One region of the Pelorhabdus rhamnosifermentans genome, then DNA from elsewhere that is predicted to be linked to it. Evidence: riboswitches for the same ligand, from Rfam matches in the RefSeq annotation. Region 1 holds a riboswitch; each other region holds the start of a gene.
What was found. A riboswitch is a leader RNA that binds a small molecule or an ion and turns the genes downstream of it on or off. The one in region 1 is predicted to bind cyclic di-GMP.
Positions count from the first base shown of each region.

Region 2: it holds a riboswitch for cyclic di-GMP, as region 1 does, so the genes downstream of both, Ga0466249_RS12245 (methyl-accepting chemotaxis protein) here and Ga0466249_RS06350 (RraA family protein) in region 1, are expected to answer to the same signal.
Region 3: it holds a riboswitch for cyclic di-GMP, as region 1 does, so the genes downstream of both, Ga0466249_RS14240 (diguanylate cyclase) here and Ga0466249_RS06350 (RraA family protein) in region 1, are expected to answer to the same signal.
Region 4: it holds a riboswitch for cyclic di-GMP, as region 1 does, so the genes downstream of both, Ga0466249_RS20390 (methyl-accepting chemotaxis protein) here and Ga0466249_RS06350 (RraA family protein) in region 1, are expected to answer to the same signal.

Region 1 is NZ_JAHGVE010000004.1:55,338-59,445, forward strand. Features, by position in the region: gene Ga0466249_RS06345 (methyl-accepting chemotaxis protein) at 1-787, shown strand, start outside; cyclic di-GMP riboswitch class I at 791-877, shown strand; gene Ga0466249_RS06350 (RraA family protein) at 984-1,973, shown strand; gene Ga0466249_RS06360 (bile acid:sodium symporter family protein) at 2,039-3,022, shown strand; partial or broken gene Ga0466249_RS27720 (AraC family transcriptional regulator) at 3,848-3,943, shown strand.
Region 2 is NZ_JAHGVE010000009.1:16,080-20,187, forward strand. Features, by position in the region: gene Ga0466249_RS12240 (amino acid permease) at 181-1,578, shown strand; gene Ga0466249_RS27190 (hypothetical protein) at 1,703-1,825, shown strand; cyclic di-GMP riboswitch class I at 1,805-1,889, shown strand; gene Ga0466249_RS12245 (methyl-accepting chemotaxis protein) at 1,991-3,967, shown strand.
Region 3 is NZ_JAHGVE010000011.1:58,620-62,727, forward strand. Features, by position in the region: gene Ga0466249_RS14235 (ABC transporter ATP-binding protein/permease) at 1-1,430, shown strand, start outside; cyclic di-GMP riboswitch class I at 1,618-1,701, shown strand; gene Ga0466249_RS14240 (diguanylate cyclase) at 1,828-3,375, shown strand; gene Ga0466249_RS14245 (hypothetical protein) at 3,449-3,655, opposite strand; gene Ga0466249_RS14250 (ATP-binding protein) at 3,815-4,108, shown strand, end outside.
Region 4 is NZ_JAHGVE010000023.1:19,547-23,654, reverse strand. Features, by position in the region: gene Ga0466249_RS20390 (methyl-accepting chemotaxis protein) at 1-1,081, opposite strand, end outside; cyclic di-GMP riboswitch class I at 1,159-1,244, opposite strand; gene thiE (thiamine phosphate synthase) at 1,523-2,140, opposite strand; gene thiM (hydroxyethylthiazole kinase) at 2,121-2,945, opposite strand; gene Ga0466249_RS20375 (hypothetical protein) at 2,972-3,265, opposite strand; gene Ga0466249_RS20370 (MBL fold metallo-hydrolase) at 3,333-4,108, opposite strand, start outside.

The DNA.
Region 1 (4,108 bases):
AGTGAGTTTTGCCAATGCTGCCACAGATCTCGTGACTCAGATTGTTTCCGATATTCAACAAATTGTTTCAGATTCTACAACCGTTGCTTCAGTATCGGAAGGGACTGCCAAGTTGGCGACAAATGGCGGAGAATCGATAAACAATGCTGTTGCTCAAATGCGCAGCATTGAAACGAGTGTCATAGATTCGGCGGCAGTCGTTGCGAATCTGGGAGAAAGGTCCACCGCAATTGGTCAAATTATCGATACCATCTCTGGCATCGCCAGTCAAACTAATTTGCTGGCCTTGAATGCGGCGATAGAAGCGGCGCGTGCAGGGGAACAGGGACGCGGCTTCGCGGTGGTGGCCGAGGAAGTACGCAAACTGGCCGAACAATCGGAGAATGCGACTAAACAAATTGCTCTCTTAATTGGTGAAATACAGACAGATACCGATAAAGCAGTTGCAGCTATGAACAAAGGTTGTACCGAGGTGAAACTGGGAACCGATATAGTAAGCGAAGCTGGACAGACGTTTAATGAAATTATTACAATGACCAATCAAGTGTCTGAACAAATCAAGGATATTTCCGCCGCTATAGAAAATATGTCAATGAATAGTCAAAGAGTTGTGACCGCGATCAGGGATATTGATAGTATGAGCAAAAACAACGCCAACCAGACCCTTCAGGTTTCAGCCGCTACCCAAGAACAAGTTGCGTCGGCAGACCAAATAAGTAAGGCTAGTCAAGCATTGGTAGATACGGCTGATGAACTGCAAAAAGCGGTTAATAAGTTTTCTTTATAATAAGTTCAGATTAGGCAAACTTATTGAAAGATAAGGGCGCAAAGCTATGGGTCTAAAGGTATGAATGCCTATGATTGCCAGGTTGCCATTTGGTGTTAATGCCAAACGCAAAACCAGCCATAGGGCTGGTTTTGTTTTTTGAAAAAGGTTTTATTAGTAGACCGACAAAAAAATAATAGAAATGGAGTGATGTATTTTGTCAAATGTAGGATTACGCATTTTTATGCAAATTAATCGGCCGCCCCAAGCGCTAATAGATGGTTTTGCCGGGATACCTGTAGCCAATATAGCGGACAACATGAACCGCATGTCATGCATGGATGCCAAAATACGCCCAATCAACGACGTCCCCTTACTTGGACCAGCCTTTACTGTTAGGTCCCGTCCTGGTGATAATCTTATGCTGCATAGAGCACTTGATCTTGCGCAACCTGGCGATATTGTGGTAGTGGATGCCCAAGGTGACTTGACAAACTCCATTATGGGAGAATTGATGGCTTTGTGGGGGAAGAAGCGGGAGATCGGTGGCTTTATTATTGATGGTGCTATTCGCGATATAGGAGCATTAAAAAAATTGGGTATTCCTATTTACGCGGCAGGAGTTACTCCGGCTGGGCCTTATAAAGACGGACCTGGCGAAATCAATGTTCCTGTCGCTTGCGGAGGAGTCGTTGTTCATCCCGGAGATATCTTAGTCGGCGATGAAGACGGTATTGTCGTCATTAATCCGCGTGATGCTGAGAATTTGTTGGAAAAAGCCAAAGCTAAATCCCGAGCAGAGCTGAAAACAATAGAAAATATTGCAAATCTGGCCTGGGATCGCACATGGGTTGAGCAAGCTCTTGAAGAGCGAGGAGTCGTAGTTGTGAAAGAAAATCGAGATTTTCCTCGTGCCGATGTTGATGTGCCGGTGAAAATCTTATTGGGAGAAGAAGACGAGCATTATATAGATGCCATTGCAATGAATATTAGTTTAGAAGGAATATTGCTGCAAGCCAAGCAGTATTTGGAGCCTAATTCGCTAATCCGGTTGCTTTTGCCTCAGGAGTTAGGATGTATTCATATCACAGCAAGAGTCATTTGGCAACAGGGCAATAACTTTGGCTGTAATTTTGTGGAGATACCTGAAGATGTTCGAGCGATATTGAATTGTGTTTTATATTACCAATTGCGGTTAAATCCTTGAGTAAGTATTAAGACAGTTTGTTAAATTAATAATATCGGCAGATGTTTTTTATTGGGAGGTTGATTATGAGAATAGAATGTACTTCGACCAACGCTTGGTTGGGGAAAAAAATGTTCTTGTTGGTACTGTCAGCACTGATCATTGGTTTCATACTGAAAGTTCCGGATAGTACATTGGTGCGTGGTCTCCTTGTTTCATTGTTTGCTTATATGACTTTTGTTACCTCGCTTGGTACAAGTTTGAAGAGCTTTATTCAGGTGATAGGCAAACCGTGGATTCCGTTATTCATTTTGCTGCTTATTCATATTGTGACGCCGCTAGCTGCTTGGCTATTGGGGAACCTGTTTTACTCAGACGCACCCCAAATGAAACTGGGGTTGTTGGTGGCAGCCGCAATTCCAGTAGGCGTTACATCGATAATGTGGACAGCCCTTGCTCAGGGCAATATACCCATAGCCCTTGTGGCTGTTACTTTTGATACTCTCATTGTTCCTGCGCTGCTGCCAGTTTACTTTAATATAATAATGGGTCAGATGGTGGATATCAACTATGTTTCCTTGGTAATACAGCTTCTTTTAATGGTGACTATTCCGAGCATAGCAGGAATGCTGTTTTATGATTGGACAGGTGGTAAAACAGCTGGTTTTTCGAAGGGCGTGGGAGGGATTACTTCCAAACTGGCTTTGTTCATTATTATGCTTTTTAACGGGTCGCTCGTATCACCAGCCATTAGTTGGTCACTAGATACCGTTCAGATGATCATTGTTGCATTGATTATGGTAATTTCCGCTTACGCTCTCGGATATATAGGTTCCTTATGTATACCTAACAGATCCCGCGATATTACGATGGCGATGGTCTATAGTGTCGGTATGCGTAATGCCAGTTGCGGACTTGTCATAGCCATTACCTACTTCCCGCCGACGGTAGCTATTCCCATTGCTCTGCTTATGCTGTTCCAGCAGCCAATTGCTGCGGCGATTCCGAATATCTTCAGATACTTTGAGGAAGGCAGTGCGAGGAGTCGGCGGGAAACAACCGCTTTATAATTGAATAATTCTGTTTCTTTGATAGTTTAAAATGATGATGTAGAGGTCGGCGGCTCGATCTTGCGTATTTCCTTCTAGGTAAATCAAGACTTTGTAATCAATTACAAAGTCTTGATTTTTTTGCGTAAGCGAATATCACATGCTAAGGAACTGAATGAAAAGGTATGCGGTTGGTGGAATCTTTCCGCGAGTATTGAAATTGGAGGGTCCGGACTATCTTCTTTTACCATTCATTGGAACATTACATGATTATTAACATAATATGTAACAGGTTAACTAATAGTGGGGAGCCAAATGAAACTTTCTTTGTATAAGACAATGTTAAACTATCTTTATGATTTTCCAAAATTTCAGAGTGAGCCGATACCGAATGATTGAAATAAAAAATAGGCACACAGATATGCTTGTGATACGCATAGTTACAATCACATAAAATTGTGGAGGATAACGTGAATATGAAACTGGAAGATATCCAAGTAAAATTGTCAGAACAATTTAACATCATAAACTCGTTTTTGTTACCCAGGGGAAGGGCAGTATTATAATTGAAAAAAAGGAATTCGGTTAAAGAAGGTATGCTATTTTAGAATTACTCAACTTCTTTAAAAGTGGAAAACATTATTCAATATATGCATCAAAATATAAATAATAGAGTGACTATGACTGAATTGTCAGAGCTGGTGCAGTTATCATCTCCTTATTTATCAAGCGTTTTCAGACTACAGGATATTCTGTCATTGAACTTTTTAATAAGATGAAAATTGATAAAGCGAAAGAGCTTATTATTGAAGGTAATAAAAGAGTAAAGGAAGATCACAAACACTTGGATTTACTGATGAATTTTATTTTAGCAGGATATTTAAAAGAATTGAAGGGATGAGCCCATCAGAATTTTATAGCAAAAATGTCCATGGAATTTAATATAATGCATGGTATAAAGCCAATCCGTAAGTAAAATGAGGACGTTGTTGCTCAGAAAGGACTATGTTGGGTGGGTATTACGTTAGCTTTTGTAAAAATTTATGGCAGTTAACGGGTTTTCGTTTTTATTAGTATTAGCGGGCGACAAGGGATTTAGGTGCATTT
Region 2 (4,108 bases), on a different contig from region 1:
ATCCTTTTATAAAGGAAGAAGTTTTCCAGATTTTTGCGGCAGTTACGAATGAATTTGTATTATAATATAATTATATTTATGAGCATTTTTACAAATAAAGACTATAAATTATAGGAGACAGCTGAATCTATGGTAACGCGCGGAAAAAAGGTTTAAGTTTTAATTGGGGAGTGTGGAAGAATGGAACAGGAAAAGGAATTTGAAGAAAAACTGGAACGTGGTTTAAAGGAAAGACATATTCAGCTCATTGCTTTAGGTGGTGCCATTGGGGTAGGGCTTTTCCTTGGTTCAGCAACAGCCATTAAAACGGCTGGGCCGGGATTATTACTATCCTATCTTATTGGTGGAATATTTATCTTCTTTATTATGAGGTCGTTAGGGGAGCTTGCTGTATCCTATCCTGTCAGTGGTTCCTTTAGCGCTTATGCAAATAAATTTCTGGGGCCTTTAGCCGGATATATTACGGGTTGGACCTATTGGTTTATGTGGGTAGTTACATGTATGGCAGAAATCACGGCTGTCGGCGTGTATGTTCATTTTTGGCTGCCAGATTTGCCGCAGTGGATTCCGGCACTTTTGGCGCTTGTTGTGATGACTGTTGTGAATATTGTTGCTGTTTCTGCTTTTGGTGAGTTTGAATTTTGGTTTGCTTTAATTAAAGTGATGACAATTGTTGTCATGATTGTTTTAGGGGGACTCATGATTTGCTTTGGTCTCGGCAACGATGGCATCCCGATTGGTATTGCGAATCTTTATAGCCAGGGTGGATTCTTTCCTACAGGCATCAAGGGTATTATTATGTCTTTGGTTATGGTGATGTTTGCTTATTTGGGTATTGAACTGATTGGTGTTGCTGCGGGAGAGGCCGAGCATCCTGAAAAAACTATTCCAGCAGCCATTAACAAAGTATTTTGGCGTATATTAATATTTTACGTAGGTGCTTTAGGTGTTATTATGAGTCTTTATCCGTGGAATCAGCTCCAAGCGATTGGTAGTCCCTTTGTTTTAACTTTTAGTAAATTAGGGATTACGGCAGCAGCGGGAATTATTAACTTTGTTGTTTTGACAGCTGCTCTTTCTTCCTGCAATAGTGGAATATTTAGTACAGGCAGGATGCTTTATAACTTATCGCTACAGCAACAGGCACCGCAATTTTTTGGAAAACTTAGTAAGCGTCATGTTCCATTCAATGGTATTTTAGTTTCTTTTTGCTTTTTGTTTATTGGTGTCATATTGAATTATTTTGTTCCTGCTGAGGTGTTTATTTATGTGACGAGCGTTGCTACAGTCGGAGCTATTTGGGTCTGGGGTATTATTGTTTTAGCCCAGTTGAAATTTAGACAAAGTCTTACATCTGAAGAGGTGGCACAATTAAAATATCCTGCTGTTCTTTATCCCATTAGTAATTGGGCAACCTTGATTTTTTTAGTATTTGTTGTGATTATTATGGCTTTTGATGCCGGTACGCGCGTGGCCTTATGTGTGGGACCTGTTTGGTTTGGGTTTTTACTTATTTGTTATTATGGTTTTGGATTACATAAATCTTCTAAAGTGATTATAGAGAAGAAAAAAGATTGAGCCTTTTCATAGGCTCAGTTTTTTTATCAGCAATTATCAATGAACAATTTTTGAGTAAAGAAGGAATTTGGCAGAATTTGGCGAATGATAAATTGGTAAGGACTAAAACTTTGGCAGGGATGATTTGATTCCGCTTTGGGTTGCTGATATGGATTTTAAGGATGCTGCATGTCCCGGCAGTATTCTTGTAAAAGCGTTACAGCAATTAAAAGAGGCTGTGGTAAAATTTGATATTGAGCAAACCTAGCGAAAGTTAGGGACGCAAAGTCATGGATCTAAGAACAATTGTTTATGATTGCCAGACTGCCAACGCTATTTTTGTTGAGAACAACAAGCAGGCAATAGCCTGTTTTTTGTTTGGGTATAAAAAGTGATTTCATTTAAATAATGAATGGAGGAGACAAACGACAGAATGAGTACTAAAAAGTTAAGAAATACATTGCAGTTCAGGATGGTATTATTGTTCGTTGCTTTTGCCGTATTTTCGGCGCTGATTGTAGGTGGCGTGAGTGCTTATTTGAGTATTGATTCCACTGAACAAAATATTGTCGACAGCAATACAACGATTGCGAATCAACTTTCTAATGAAATTGAGCGATTTATGAATGATTCGAAGGGCTTGACAGAAACGTTAGCGCTATCGCCTACTGCTACTTCTATGGATGCAGCAAAAATAAAGGCGATGATTATAGCAGCTCAGCAAAAAAATCCACAATTTGAATTGCTTTATGTTATGGATAGTACAGGGATGCAAATCGCTAGAACATCGGGAACTTTAGCAAAACGGGCGGATAAAAATTATTTTACAGGAGCGATGACTGGAAATACCTTTTTGACTGATACGTATATTTCTTCTTTTACAAATGCTCCTACCATTACGATTTCGGCACCTATAAAAGATCCAAGTGGTAAAATTTTAGGCGTTTTTGCGGCTGATATTAGCTTAAAGGCTGTTTGGGATATGGCTGAAAGAACAACCATTGGCTCTAATGGCTATATCGATGTGGTCGATGATAAAGGGACATTTATTGCTCATCCCGATAAAGACCAGGTGCTGAAAAATGAAAATGTCGGTAAACTGTCTTATGTGCAAGAAGTGCTGCAAGGAAAAAGCGGTAGTATGAACGCATTATCAACAGTGGGACAACAGTCGGTCATTGCTTTTGCTCCTGTAAAGTCGTATCACTGGGGTGTTCTTACTTATTTGCCGAATGCAGAAGTTCATAATCACGTGATGAAGATGATTCTCATCATGTTGGCACTTGTGATATTTGCAGTATTTTTAGCGGTGTTTGGTGCTATTTATACGGCTAGAACTATTGCCAAACCGATAAAATTATTGGCACTTTCAGCTGAACAAATGGCGGGTGGAGATTTAAATAAACCGATTCATGTTCAAGGTGTGACTGAAGTTAATGATTTGGCAGCTTCATTGGAAGGGATGCGTAAAGGGTTGACAATCATGATCCGTGAAGTCGTGACATCGTCTAAACAATTAGCAGAGTCTTCTAATCAGCTCACAACCAGTGCAGATCAGTCTGCTCAAGCGGGAAACCAAGTCGCCGTGTCTATTACAGATGTTGCAACTGGTGCGGATAAGCAACTAACGTCTGTAAACGAGGCTACAGAGGTTGTGAAACAGATATCGGCGAGTATCGAGAAAGCTGTACTAAGTACGAGTCAGGTTGCTGCGCATTCATCGAATGCTGCTGCATCGGCTCAAGAGGGTGGTGAGTCCGTTGAGAAGGCTGTTAACCAAATGGCTAAGATTGAACAGACAGTCAATCACTCAGCTCAGCTTGTTGCTAATTTAGGTGAAAGATCAGCGCAGATTGGACAGATTGTTGATACTATTTCAGGTATTGCAGGACAGACGAATTTGTTGGCTCTTAATGCTGCCATTGAGGCCGCAAGGGCAGGGGAACAAGGGCGCGGTTTTGCCGTGGTGGCCGATGAAGTTCGTAAACTTGCCGAACAATCGCAAGATGCAGCCAAACAGATTGCAAGTCTTATTAGCGAAATACAAGACGAGACAAGTCAGGCTGTTGTGGCTATGAATGAAGGAACCCATGAGGTGCAATTGGGTACAGAGGTTGTGAATGCGGCGGGTCAAACTTTAAGTGAAATCACGACGCTTGTTACGCAAGTATCGAATCAAATTCAAGATATTTCAGCGGCCATTCAACAGGTATCAGGGGGTAGTCAGCTGATTGTGTCATCTGTCCGCGATATTGATGGCATTAGTAAGAAAGTAGCAGAGAAATCCGAGACCGTGTCAGCGGCAACAGAGGAACAATCGGCATCCATGGAGGAAATTGCTGCCTCTAGTCAGAATCTTGCTAAGATGGCACGTGATTTGGATGCTGCGGTCAGCAAGTTTACTGTGTAATAAAATGGGCACTGTGTTTAGATGACTTTATATAAACACAGTGCTTTTTTAGTTTTGTCACTTTTGTTTATTTCAAGTAGGAGTTATAACAGGAATTCACTATTATTTAGCGAAAAATAACTAAAGTAAAGATGTATGATG
Region 3 (4,108 bases), on a different contig from region 1:
GGCGTCGTTGGCTGACTGATCGTTACTTATCTCAATGGTTGCAGAATAAGACTTATTATCAGCTTCAGTTAACAAGTTCGAATTTTGCGGATAATCCTGATCAGCGCATTAGCGAAGATGTTGATTTATTTGTATCGATTACTCTCAGGCTCACCTTGGATTTATTCAACGATATGATTACGATTTGTTCTTTTCTGGTTATATTATGGAATCTATCCAGTGTTGTTTCATTATCATTCGGTACCTTCAACTTTACTATTTATGGTTATCTCGTATGGACAGCATTGGCTTATGCCATTATAGGTACTTATTGTACCTTTAGATTGGGTCGTCCCCTTGTCAGATTGGATTATGATCAGCAACGTTATGAGGCGGATTTTCGATTTAGTTTGATGCGGATTCGAGAGAACGCAGAAAGTATTGCTTTGTACGATGGTGAATATCAAGAAAAAGAAAATTGTTTGCAACGTTTTAAATATATTTTTGATAATTTTACAAAAATCATCGCAATACGAAAACAATTGATGTGGCTGACGACGGGTTATTCACATATTTCGGTAATTTTCGCTATTGCTATGGCATCGCCTCGATATTTTCGCGGACAGATTCATTTAGGGCAAATGTTTCAGATTATTGATGCCTATAATCATGTTCAAACGGGCTTTTCATTTATTATCGATAGTTTTACCCGGTTGGCACAGTGGCGGGCTGTTATTAATCGGTTGAATAGCTTTCTACTATATATCGACACTGCGCAAATGGAAAAGATGGCTCAAGAAAGGCAGATGTATAACAAGCATAAAGGAAAATTTTCTATTAGGGATGTCAGTATTTCTCAACCTGACGGTCACAACTTAGTTAGCGGGTTAAACTTTCACATAACCTCAGGTGAAAGAATGATCATTACGGGACCATCAGGGTGTGGCAAAAGTACATTATTACGGACTTTTGCTGGTCTGTGGCCTTTTGCAACAGGACGTATCGACATACCTTATGAAGGAAGAATCATGTTTGTTCCCCAAAAACCTTATATGCCTATTGATAAATTGCGCAAAATCTTACTTTATTCTGGCAGCAATCGGCAATTCGAGGATCGAGAGCTTATAGATGCTTTAAAAGACTGTAGGTTAGCACATTTTGCTGATAAATTAGATGAAATCTGTGATTGGGGACAGATTCTTTCACTGGGTGAACAGCAACGAATTGCATTTGCTCGCATACTATTATTAAAACCAGAGTGGCTTTTTTTAGATGAAGCTACGTCGGCATTAGATGAAGCTACTGAAAAGACTGTATATGAAAGAATATCTGAATTTTTGCCTCATACTTCAATTGTGAGTGTAGGACATCGGAAAACAATTTTTCATTATCATAAAAATTGTTTAGTCTTAGATGGGAGAGGGGGGTGGTGTATAAGAATGCTGGAATAAGAGTAGTCTTTAGAAGAGTTTCTATAGGCTGGTAATTGTTGCTATGACCTTGAGTGTTATTTTTGCTATGTGCTTATTAGTGAAAGGTGAGTCGAATTTTCTATATAGGGTATTGTCGATAACGGAAAAAACTTGACTAAATTTGGCATAAGTAATATTATGTAAAAGGAATGTTACAATTTCTAAAATTTTATATTGGCAAACTTACTGAAAAGTAGGGACGCAAAACTATGGGTCTAAAGACGGAGTCTATGATTGCCAAGTTGCTTATTTCGTAATAAATACATTTAGCACCCGCCTATTAGGGGCTATTTTTTTTACATCCCATTTTACTGTATGGATTATGACGATAATTGTACTCCCTTGGCGACCCAGTTGAGGAAGGTATCTATAATGTATGTTTAGAAACGGCACGAGAATTTATTGTGTTTATGTCATTGTTCTTGGTATTTTTATTGGGGCGTTGTTTGCTGTAGTGTCACCTGGTATTTATAAACTGAGTGCAATATTATTGTTTGTGCTATTATTCTTTGGTTATAAGAATAGAAAGAATTCAATTTCTTACGCCTTTGTGGCTGCTGCACTGTTTCTTCATCATTGTTTGTTGGCTAAAATTGTTTTTGATAAAAGTGTTGACGCTGATAGCCTGACTCCTTTTATTATTAATGCTGGATTTTTTTACGCACCGGTGCTTCCTGATCCCATTACACCCGTGCTGGCTGTGCTCACACTTGCATATTATTTCATCAGTTATAATGGTGGCACGATTTCATTGCTTGTAGGGGGGAAAATATTTACGACTTTTCTTATTACCTCACTTGTGAGCGGCGGTGTGTATTTTTTTCGTCAATTGTCTATAGAACGGGAACGATTTTATCAGGCCAATCTTACTGATCCACTTACGGGGTTATATACCTTTACTTATGCTGTCAAAATCGGCCAAGACTTACTTGATCATGGCAATAAGCTGATTGTCATGATTATGAATATCGATAATTTTAAAAATATCAATGATACATATGGCTATTTTATTGGGAATAAAGTATTGATTCAATTTGCCGGATATTTGCGAGACGCAGTGTGTCACGAGGCGGTTGTTGCACGTCTGGGTGGCGATGATTTCATTGTCATGATCAAGCAAGATGATGCTACTACTTTATCTGTTGATGGATTGATTGATAAGTTAAATAAACGAGAATACATTACAGATTCTGATCTGGATTCAGTGCATTTGGCCTTTTCCTATGGCGTAGCCATACAAGATAAAGGGACAGTTGTTGATATTCAAGAACTGATTAATGTGGCGGAAAAAGACATTTATTGCAATAAAACGTCTCAGGGGATTGGGGTAGCTATTTATAATGGAAATGAAATTCTTGATGCGTCTTTTTATGATCTCGTTCATGTACTTGCCCAAAAGGATATGTATACTTATGTCCATTCGTTACATGTTGCTTGCTATGGTGCATCACTTGCTAAATGTTGGGGCCTTAATAAGAAACAAGTGGCGGAAGTCTTTTTGGCAGGATGGCTGCATGATGTGGGAAAAATCGCTATTCCCAATGAAATATTGCGCAAACCAGGTAAATTAACGGAAAAAGAGTACGATTTAATTAAGCGGCATGTTGAATATGGGATGAATATTCTTTTGTCATTTGATGTCAGTGAAGTGGTTCGTCAAGCCGTTATTACTCATCATGAGCGCTATGACGGTTTGGGCTATCCCTACGGGCGGTCTCAACAGGATATTCCATTGGCCGGACGTATTTTGGCTATTGCTGATACCTATTCAGCCATGACAGTGAAGCGGGTTTATCGCAGGAAGCTTTCACAGGCTGAGGGATTAACGGAGTTGAAGCGTCAGGAAGGGCGGCAGTTTGATCCGGAATTAGTGGAAACGTTTATTGATATGTTGACTGAAAAACATTTTCAAGTTCAGACTTAAAAAATCAGCTCATTCGTTTATTAACATTTTTCGTAACCAAGGCTCATCAATATTGGTGAGCCTTGGTTATTTTTTATTCGTACATTAAATAGAGTTGGTAGGCACTGGATAAGAGGGTATAAACAATGGCTAATACAACGCCGATGGTGCCGATGATCGTTCCTTTATGATAAAAACGAGCGTCTTTTTTTGATTTCCCAATTAAGTCAAGGATGATGATGGTGAAAATTAACAGCGCCGATATGATTGTGATGGGTAATCCATAGACCATTTCTATCACGATCCCTTCTTATTCATCACTAATAAACAAAAAAGTATTGAAATGAAACGATGATTCTGAATATTTCATGGAAAAAAAATCTTTCTAGTTCTATAATAATAAATAGATAAAATAAGGTCAACCATATTTTACCATTGAATAGATGGCGAGGTCGGATTTATGTCATATTTGGTGGATATTCTTGAAGCAATTCAAGACGTTGTAAAATCAGGTATTATTCGTGAATTAGATCAACAAGATAGCCAAGAAGGCAATCCGTTAATTTTAAGACAGCTCGTGGAAGAAACAGTAAGCATTACGGAAGCTGTTGTAGAAACAGTAAAATTGAATACTTTTACTTCTTTAAAGGTTTATTTAAGCTCTCTTTGTAAGGTCTATATTGAACGAGGCGTTGTCTTGTCGGAAATCATGAATTTTTTCGATCTTTATGAAAAGTCCATTAAAGATGCCATG
Region 4 (4,108 bases), on a different contig from region 1:
CCCGAAACCCTTGTGCCAATTGGCCTATTTCATCCACTGATGTAATATGCATTTTTCTTTCACGCAAATCGCCTTGTGCTAAAAGCAAGCACTCATCGCGCAGTCGAGTAATCGGAGCTGCAAAACGTTTTGCCAAAATCACAATGGATCCTGCCGCCAACAGTAAACATACCAAGGAAATTCCTAGCATCAGCCATGCTAAATGACTCGTGGCACGCGTAGCTTCCTGCTGCGGTGCCGCTACCATCATGACCCAGCGCTGTCCGCCAGGTAAATTGATTGGAGTAGCTACGGCAACTCTTGCTATACCATCAACGAATGTATAGTTGCCTTTCACTTGTTTGCCTGTCTGACTCGTCTTAATTAATTGAATTAGTTGATCATCCAATTCCGTTTGTTGCAAATTCAACTCAGAATTGATTTTTTTATCAATTAAATTTAACTTTCCGACAAGTTCAGGCTGCTTGGGATGAGCAATGATCATACCAGAGGCATCGGAAATCTGGCCATAACCTGTCTCAAGAAATTTTAGATCCCCTATCATATTCGTGAGCCGTTCCAATGAAACCGTGCCGATAGTTACACCTGTCATTTGTCCATTGTTCATCACAGGTACAGCTAACATCACGGACAGTTTCCCTGTTGATTTTGACAGAAGAGGATTAGATACAACGGCCTTTTTGGTGGATACAGCTTGTTTAAAATAATCCCGATCCCCATAATTCGCCATAGTTCCTTCACTAGTCACGCCCATACCATCAGGAGCAATAAAAATGAGTGCGTCAAATCCATTATTAGCTTGTTTTACCTCTTGTAGAACTTGCATAATTTGAGCTTTATCACTGCCTATACGTAAAGCAGGATGATTTGCCACGCCATCTAGGCGAGCCAGCAAAACTTCGATATCATCTTGCACCCGATTGGCATAGTCCGTTCCTACAGCCATAGCCGTTTCATTGACACTGGCAGTTAATGATTGCTTGGAAAAATAATAGCTACTCAGTGATAATAGTCCCAAGAACACCAAAAATAACGGAACTAAAATCATTAATAACTTAATTTGAATACTTTTGATTTTCACGCTCAACATACTCCTTTAAATTAACATGATCAAAAAAAAACAAGCACTCGGCCTGCCTTCCACAACAATACTTTTTCGTTGGTAGCCTGGCAGTCATAGGCATGTTGCCTTTAGACCCATTGCTTTGCGTCCCTATTTTTCAATAAGTTTGCTCAATATAAAATGAATCTTGTTAACTGATGACACCTCGCACTTCTTTGTTCACCTCTTCTCCAAATAATAATGCAACACATAATATTTAAAATACTTGTATAAAACACAAAAAAAATACACAAGGTATTTTAAGGTATAATACAACAAAGAACTTAAAATCCCCTGCAAAATGGATAAAATACTTAAATATACTAAACAACTGCAATTTTATAATCTCTATAAGTAAATTGCAGGTCTAAACAATACGAAACCGCTATTTATCTAGAATTAGAAAAATAGCGGTATATTTCATTGGCGAAGTTTTCTTGCAGACCCATAGGGATCACGAGCGGCAACAATAGCGGATACCACTGCGGCACCATCTACTCCTGTTGCCATTACCTTACTAATATTGTTCTCATTAATCCCGCCAATAGCCACAACAGGAATATTTACTTGTCTCTTTATTTCTTGTAACATTTGCAAACTTACATTACTTGCATCATCTTTTGTTGTCGTAGGAAATACTGCTCCTACTCCCAAGTAATCTGCACCGCCCGCTTGAGCCGTTAAAGCCTGCTTGAGCGTAGCTGCAGATACACCAATTATTTTATTAGGTCCAAGTAACCTTCTTGCCACCGACAAAGGCATATCATCCTGCCCGATATGAAGGCCGTCGGCATCGATAGCTAAAGCAATATCAGTTCGATCATTCACTATAAAAGAAACACCATATTTTGCAGTAATACCTTTTAACAATAAAGCACATTGAAAGAATTCTCGCGTGGATAAACTCTTTTCCCGAATTTGCACTATCGTAACGCCGCCTAAAATAGCTTGTTCCACTGTTGCCACAATATCTTTCCCGTACAACAAATCTCTATCTGTTACTAAATATAACGAATAGTTAATGGGACTTTTGCTCATAAATAACGCGACCCCCTTTTCGTATGTCTTCTTCAGTCATGGACCAAACAGCATCAAACAATCGGACTCTGAAGATCCCAATACCTTCTCCTGACTGCAAGGACTTTTTTGCTAACTCCCCGGCCAAGCCCATGACCGTCACGCCGGCGGCCGCCCCAATAAATGGATCGGGTGCTATCCCGCAAAAGCAGGCAATCAAAGAAGTCGCCATACATCCTGTACCTGTTACCTGCGATAAGATCACATGACCATTATCAATGCGACAAATTCTATCTCCTTGCGCAATAATATCTCGCTTACCTGTGATAGCGATTACACAATCAAGTTTTTGAGCTAGCTGTTGCGCCACCTTTTCGCTATCCTCTTCACCAGAAACCGAATCAACACCTTTGATATCAGCATCCATACCTGCTAAAATCTTGATCTCTGACATATTGCCCCGAATGACTGTAGGACAAACTTCTTCGATAATTCGTTTGGCCGTAGTTGTGCGTAATTTTGTAGCTCCCACTCCTACTGGATCAAAAACAATGGGAATCCTTTTTTCTCGCGCCCTTTTACCTGCAACTATCATTGACTCAATATTGCGGGCATTTAGAGTCCCTATATTAATAACCAAGGAAGAAGCAAAAGAAACCATTTCTTCCACCTCGCCAATATCATCAGCCATAACAGGAGATGCACCGATTGCCAAGGTCATGTTAGCACAATCATTGACTGTCACATAATTTGTAATATGATGCACTAACGGTTTTTTCTCTTTAATTTCTAAGAGTAGATTCACTATTTCTGGCAATATTTCCATTTCCTATGCCTCCAAGTATTTTTATTCTAGTGAAATCTCGATAAGATAGTTTTTCTTTTGTCCATATCACTCATTTTGCTGCCATTAAAGAATTGCCTACAGACAAAGAGTGTCTCCACGGGATTCATCCCTTCTTCATAGCCCTGTTGCTCAAACTCATGCCAAATGCCTTCTTGCATTTTTTGCGAAAGTCTCTGCAGTTTGCCAAACTCAGCAAGCACATTTTTTAGTTCATCACTATCCATTAAGGCCATAATCTTTTTACCTTTTTCCAAACCAATGATAAAAAGAAAAGCCGCTACCTTTTGCAGTGCATTCAACCGAAGTACCTCCCTTATAAGTGTTCAAATCCCTTACCAGTATTTTTTCGATTAGCAACCTCATGCATTAATATTCCAATACTAATCCTACACCAATCTCTTTAACATTCATAGCTTGAGCTAAACTTATTTTTGAATATAAATCAGTACAATGGCAGGCATAAATAGCGTGAGGCTGGCATTTTGCAAGATATTCAACGGTATTACTTAATTTATCTTGGGAGGGATTTAACAGGTGAAAACCGCCAATAACATCATAGACTCTTTCCTCATGACATATCTTTTTAGCATATTCAATCATATTGCAAATTCCCGCATGAGAACATCCTGTGATGATAATCAATCCCTGATTAGACCGATACACCAGTGCAGAATCATCCAGTACAAAGTCATCTTCCCAAATGCCATCCCGCAGTGTTTTACCTATTGGGGTTCTTGCCTCAAACGCATTAGTTCTTTCGATTTCGCCCAAAAACAGGAGTCTATCAGTAAGCCATAGAGACTGTTTCCCAAGCTCTAATGAAAACGACTTCTTTAATTGATTGCTAGAAAACATGGACCCCACATCAAGCCCGTCCACATTCTTATCTAAAAATGCATCTGGATGAGCTATGACGGTAGGTTTTTTACATCGATGCCCTTCAGCTATTGCCTCAGAATATAGTTTAACTAATTCGTTGAGTCCCCATGTGTGATCATTGTGCCCGTGTGAAATAACTACCCCATCTAACGTTAATAAATCAATACCCATTTTAATGGCATTTCTCAGGAATATACCCGAATATCCTGTATCAAATAAGTATTTTCTATCATCACACTCAATGAAATACGATACACCGGGCT